Regions from separate parts of the Streptomyces sp. AHU1 genome, predicted to be linked through region 1. Evidence: riboswitches for the same ligand, from Rfam matches in the RefSeq annotation. Region 1 holds a riboswitch; the other holds the start of a gene.
What was found. A riboswitch is a leader RNA that binds a small molecule or an ion and turns the genes downstream of it on or off. The one in region 1 is predicted to bind thiamine pyrophosphate.
Positions count from the first base shown of each region.

Region 2: linked by a shared signal. The riboswitch ahead of thiC (phosphomethylpyrimidine synthase ThiC) and the one ahead of thiO (glycine oxidase ThiO) in region 1 are both predicted to bind thiamine pyrophosphate.

Region 1 is NZ_CP174283.1:2,696,123-2,699,325, reverse strand. Features, by position in the region: gene ACICHK_RS12285 (thiazole synthase) at 1-495, opposite strand, end outside; gene thiS (sulfur carrier protein ThiS) at 500-700, opposite strand; gene thiO (glycine oxidase ThiO) at 697-1,863, opposite strand; TPP riboswitch at 1,861-1,973, opposite strand; gene ACICHK_RS12270 (hypothetical protein) at 2,025-2,402, shown strand; gene ACICHK_RS12265 (NAD(P)/FAD-dependent oxidoreductase) at 2,510-3,203, shown strand, end outside.
Region 2 is NZ_CP174283.1:4,493,827-4,497,029, forward strand. Features, by position in the region: gene thiC (phosphomethylpyrimidine synthase ThiC) at 1-1,209, opposite strand, end outside; TPP riboswitch at 1,202-1,358, opposite strand; gene ACICHK_RS20060 (YibE/F family protein) at 1,430-2,923, shown strand; gene ACICHK_RS20065 (SsgA family sporulation/cell division regulator) at 3,005-3,203, opposite strand, start outside.

The sequences.
Region 1 (3,203 bases):
GCGGATGCCGAGCCCGGAGCCGATGGGCGAGCCGAGCGGCATGATCGCCGCGCAGCCGACGTCCTCCAGCTTCCGCGCCAGCACCGGGTCGTCGTTCGTGTACGGCAGCACGGTGAAACCGTCGTCGACCAACGTCTCCGCCGCGTCGAGCAGCTCGATCGGATCGGGCAGCAGGGTGCGCTCGTCGGCGATGACCTCCAGCTTGACCAGATCGGTGCCCAGCGCCTCGCGCGCCAGACGGGCCGTCAGCACGGCCTCGCCCGCGGTGTAGCAGCCGGCCGTGTTCGGCAGGACGCGGATGTCCAGCCTGTCGAGCACCGACAGGACCGAGCCGTGCACGGACGCGTCCACGCGCCGCATCGCGACCGTCGTCAGCTGCGTGCCGGACGCCACCAGGGAGCGCTCCAGCACGTCCAGGCTGGGCGCGCCGCCCGTCCCCATGATCAGCCGGGACGCGTAGGCCGTACCGCCGAGGACGAAGGGATCGTCTGCCATGGGTTCAGCCTCCTTGGACGGCGGTGAGGACTTCGACGCGGTCGCCCTCGCGGAGCGGGGTGGACGACCACTGCGCGCGCGGGACGACGGTCTCGTTCAGGGCGGCGGCCACCCCGGACGGTGCCGGGGTGAGGGCCGCGACGAGCGCGTCGAGAGCGGTTCCCGCGGCGATCCGCCGCCGCTCCCCGTTGACGACGATGTTCATACGGGCAGCTCCGTGCGGGCCGTGGCGCCGAAGCGCTGGGGGGTGAAGGGGCGGGCCTCGGCGGGGAGTTCGCCCGTGGTCAGGACGTGGGCCATCACGTCGCCGGTCACCGGCGTCAGGAGCACGCCGTTGCGGTGGTGGCCGGTGGCCAGCAGCAGCCCGTCCAGCGCGCTCGGGCCGAGCAGCGGGGCGTTGTCGGGCGAGCAGGGACGCAGCCCCGCGCGGGTCTCGGTGAGCGGCAGCTCCGTGATCCCGGGGACCAGCTCGTGGGCGTCGCGCAGCAGTTCGTACACGCCGCCCGCCGTCACGGTGGTGTCCCAGCCCAGCTCCTCGCTGGTCGCGCCCACCACGAGCTCGCCGTTCTCGCGCGGCACCAGGTAGACGTGGCTGCCGCGCACCACGGCCCGCACGGTGCGGTTCAGGAAGGGCGCGTACCGCCGCGGCACGGTCAGCCGCAGCACCTGCCCCTTGACCGGGCGCACCGGCGGCACGACGTCGTCCGGGACGCCCGCCAGACGCCCGCTGAGGCTGCCCCCGGCGAGCACCACCCGGTCCGCGGCGAGGTCGGTGCCGTCCGCGGTGACGACACCGGTCGCCCGCTCCCGTACGACGCCCAGCCGCTCCGCCCAGGTCCGGTGCACCACCACTCCGGCCCGCTCGCACGCGGTGACCAGGGCCGTGGCGAGGCGCCGCGGGTCGATCTGGTGGTCGCCGTCCACCCGCAGCCCCCCGCGCACGCCGGGCGCGAGCATCGGCTCCAGACGGCGGCACTCACGACCGCTCAGCCACTGCGACTCCAGCCCCGACCGGACCTGCAGCGCGTGCAGTTCCCGCAGGTGGGCGCGATCGTCGGCGTCCAGCGCGACGGCCAGCGTGCCGTTCCGGCGGTAGCCGAGGTCCTGGCCGGTGGCCTCGGTGAGCTCGGCGGCGAAGTCCGGATAACGGCGCGCGGAGGCGAGGTTGAGACCCAGCAGGGTCTCCTCGCCGAAGTGCAGTTCGGTGACGGCGGCGAGCATCCCCGCCGCGACCTGGGCGGCCCCGCCGCCCGGCTCGGGGTCCACGAGCGCGGTGGTGAACCCGCGCTGCGCGGCCCGCCAGGCCGTCACCAGACCGATGATCCCGCCCCCGACGACGAGGACGTCCGACGAACGTGCAGACGGCATGGGCGTCCAGCCCCTCCCTTCGCCGGCATGACCCGGATCAGGTTCGTACGGTCGGAGGCCGCCCAGCCTCCCTCTCAGCCCGGTGCGTCCGGGCTCCCGCGAGTGCTTTACGTTGGCCACCCTAGCCCGCCCCCGTCCGTCTCAGTAAGGGAGCCTCGCCCATGGCGCGACCGCTCGACGGCCTCGTCCTCGCCCCCGTCGCCGACCAGGCCCCCGGCCAGGTGGGCACCGGCACCCGGTTCGCCTACCACGAGGAGGACGGGGTGGTCTGGGCCGACTACGCGGGCGGCGACATCGTCCGCGGACACCTCGTGGGCACCCGCGAGGGCGACCGCCTCGACTTCCGGTACGTGCAGCTCAGAGGTGACGGGACCACCGCGTCGGGCCACTGCGTGTCCCTCGTCGTGGAACTGCCCGACGGGCGGGTGCGGCTGGAGGAGACCTGGACCTGGGAGTCGCAGCCGGGCGAGGGGACGAGCGTGGTCGAGGAACCGTCCAGGACCGGTGGTGTGGAACAGGTCACCGAGCACGTCCGCTGACTGACGGATTGTCACGTGTCTATGGTGATCAGGTGAGCGATCAGACGCAGGCACAGTCTCAGGAGCGAGAGCCCGCGGCACGGCGGGTCGTCGTGGTGGGCGCGGGCATGGCCGGGGTGCAGACCGCCGTCGCCCTGCGCGAACAGGGCTTCACCGGCACCGTCACGCTGATCGGCGCGGAGCCGCACCAGCCCTACGACCGGCCGCCGCTGTCCAAGGCCGTCCTGCTGGGCAAGGCCGAGGGCTCCGCCTTCGACGTCGACTTCGAGGCCCTGGACATCGACCTCAGGCTGGGCAGCGAGGCGCTCGGCGTGCGCCCCGGCGACCACGAACTGGACACGGCCGCGGGACCCGTCCCCTACGACGTCCTGGTCGTCGCCACCGGAGCCGAACCGATCCGGCTCCCCGGCGCCGAAGGCGTGCCCGGGGTGCACCTGCTGCGCACCCTGGACGACGCCGACCGGCTGCGGCCCGTCCTCGCCCGGCAGCACGACATCGTGGTGGTCGGCGCGGGCTGGATCGGCGCAGAGTTCGCCACCGCGGCGCGCGAGGCGGGCTGCGCGGTGACCGTCGTCGAGGCCGCCGACCGGCCGCTCGCCGGGGCGCTGCCCGCCGAGGTGGCAGCCCCGATGACCGCCTGGTACGCGGACAGCGGGGCCTCGCTGCGCACCGGCGCGCGCGTGGAGCGGATCGAACCCGGCGCGGTGGTCCTGGACGACGGCTCCCGGGTGCCCGCCGACGCCGTGGTCGTCGGGATCGGCGCGCGGCCCGCGACCGCCTGGATCGCCGGCTCCGGCATCG
Region 2 (3,203 bases), 1.8 Mb from region 1:
CGGGCCTTCGATCATCGTCTGTACCTGAAAACGCTTCGCGACCGCGTTGAGTTCCCCGAGCGTCCTCAACTCCGCGAACTGTGCGGCGTCGTTGGCGTCCGCGATGGAACCCGGCCGCAGCCCGTCGCCGAGCGAATAGGTCACGTCGTACGCGGCGAGGATCTCGCAGAGTTCCTCGAAGTTCTCGTACAGGAACGACTCCTTGTGGTGGGCGAGGCACCAGGCCGCCATGATCGAGCCGCCGCGGGAGACGATGCCGGTCTTGCGGTTCGCGGTGAGCGGCACGTACGCCAGGCGCACGCCCGCGTGGACCGTCATGTAGTCCACGCCCTGCTCGGCCTGCTCGATGACGGTGTCCTTGTAGATCTCCCAGGTCAGCTCCTCGGCACGGCCGTCGACCTTCTCCAGGGCCTGATAGAGCGGCACCGTGCCGATAGGCACGGGGGAGTTGCGCAGCACCCATTCACGCGTGGTGTGGATGTTGCGGCCGGTGGACAGGTCCATGACCGTGTCGGCGCCCCAGCGGGTCGCCCAGGTCATCTTCTCCACCTCCTCCTCGATGGAGGAAGTGACCGCGGAATTGCCGATGTTGGCGTTGACCTTCACCAGGAACCGCTTGCCGATGATCATCGGCTCGATCTCCGGATGGTTGACGTTCGCGGGCAGCACAGCCCGGCCCGCGGCGATCTCCTCCCGTACGACCTCGGGGTCGACGTTCTCCCGGACCGCCACGAACTCCATCTCGGGCGTGATCTCACCGCGTCGCGCGTAGGCGAGCTGGGTGACCGCCTGCCCGGGACGCCCCCGGCGCGGCTGCCGCGGCCGGCCGGGGAAGACCGCGTCGAGATTGCGCAGCCCTCCGCGCGGGGACGTGTGCTTGATCCCGTCGTCCTCGGGACGGACGGGACGGCCCGCGTACTCCTCGGTGTCTCCCCGGGCGATGATCCAGCTCTCACGCAGCGGCGCCAGCCCCCTGCGCACATCGGTGTCGACGGCCGGATCGGTGTACGGGCCGGAGGTGTCGTACAACGTCACGGACTGCCCGTTGGTGAGGTGCACCTGGCGAACCGGCACCCGCAGATCGGGGCGTGTGCCCCCGATGTATGCCTTGTGCCAGCCGATGGACTGCTTGTCCCCGCCGTCCGGGGACGGCGGGGAAGCCCCGTCCGTCCGGCCGGAGGCAGGCGTGCGTACATCCTTGTCGGTCATGAGACCTACTCCCTACGCCGGCATTACCCGGTAACAGGTTCAGCGGTCGACGCAGCGGCTTCCGATCGTCGATGTTTCATGTGAAACATCGCGAAGACGGAGGTCAGCGCCCTCTCAGCCCGGTGCTCCGAGCTCCCGCGTGTGCAAAGGTGCCTCCACGCTAGCGTCATGTCTGGCGCGGTGAACAGAGGGCCCTTGACGTTCTTGCGATGATCGGGCGGTGACAACGACCCGGCAGCACCCGTTCCCTCCGTCCGAGCCACCGCGCCGTCCCGGCTCCGACGGCCACCATGGGCACGGTCCCGACGCCGGGCACAGGCATGAACACGGACCGGGCGGTGGCCACCAGGGCTCCGACGACGAACACGGTCCGGGTCCCGGCCGGGGGCACAGCACGCCTGCGAGCAGCGGACACGGGCATTCCCACAGCCACGGTCCCGCCGCGCCGGTCTCCAAGCAGCTGCGCAAGGTCATCGCCACGGTACTGATCCCCTTCGCGGCCGCGGTGGCGGTGGGTCTCGTGGTGCTGTGGCCCGGCGGCGCGCCCGCCCACGAGCGCACCGGTGTCGGCTTCGACCGGCAGACCCAGCAGGCGACGGTCACGAAGATCGACCAGGTGGACTGCAAGTCCGTGAACGCCTCCTCGGGGGCTCCGGCGGACGGCGCCTCCGCCGCCGGGGATTCCGCCGCCCAGCGCCGGGCGGCGGGGGAATGCAAGAAGGCGACGGTCCGGATCGACACCGGAAAGGACAAGGGCCGCACGTTCACCGAGATCGTTCAGCCAGATCAGTCACGGCAGCTGCACCAGGGCGAGAAGGTCGTCGTCGCGTACGAGCCCTCCGCCCCCAAGGAGCTCCAGTACTCGGTCACGGACGCGAACCGGAAACTGCCCCTGACGCTGCTCGCCGTGATTTTCGCGGTGGTCGTCGTGGTGATCGGCAGGATGCGCGGCGTCATGGCGCTGGTCGCCCTGGCCATCAGCTTCCTGATCCTCAACTTCTTCATCCTGCCCGCGATCCTGCAGGGCTCCGACCCGCTGCTCGTGGCCGTCGTAGGATCCAGCGCGATCATGCTGATCGCTCTCTACATGTGCCACGGCCTGTCGGCCCGGACCTCCGTGGCGGTGGTCGGCACCCTGCTCTCCCTGGTGCTGATCGGCCTGCTCGGCTCGGTCTTCATCGACTGGGCCGTGCTGACCGGCAACACCGACGACAGCACCGGCCTGATCCACGGTCTGTACCCGTCCATCGACATGAGCGGCCTGTTGCTGGCCGGCGTCATCATCGGTTCGCTCGGTGTCCTGGACGACGTGACGGTGACGCAGACGTCCGCGGTCTGGGAACTGCACGAGGCGAACCCCACGATGGGCTGGCGCGGCCTGTACCGCGCGGGCATCCGTATCGGCCGCGATCACATCGCGTCCGTCGTCAACACGCTCGTCCTGGCCTACGCGGGCGCCGCGCTGCCGCTGCTGCTGCTCTTCTCGATCGCGCAGAGCAGTGTGGACACCGTCGCCAACAGCGAACTGGTCGCCGAGGAGATCGTGCGCACGCTGGTCGGATCGATCGGTCTGGTCGCCGCCGTACCGGTGACGACCGCGCTGGCCGCCCTCGTGGTCGCCGCGGACCGCGAAGGCGGCGTGGCCGTCCCCGCGCAGCCCGCGGCTGCCAGGACGCCTGCACGGAGCGGCAGGGGCCGTCGCCGCAAGCACTGAGCCGTTCCTCGAAACGCTGAAACCATCCTGCTGTGGCGCCCCTAGTGAGGAAGCGTTACTCCGCTCCGGGCGGGCGGGGCTTCAGCCCGCGCTCTGCTCCTCCGTGAGGATGCGGTCGAGCACCGCGTCGAGGGACGTGTCGAAGCCCTCGAGGGAGCGTTCCTGCCCGAGCGGCACGAGCCGGTCCGTCCGGTCGAGGAACGCGACGAGCGGCGCGGTCCCGGACCTGAACAGCGCGTGATCGCCACCGACCTGAAGCCGGATCAGCACCTCGCCGAGT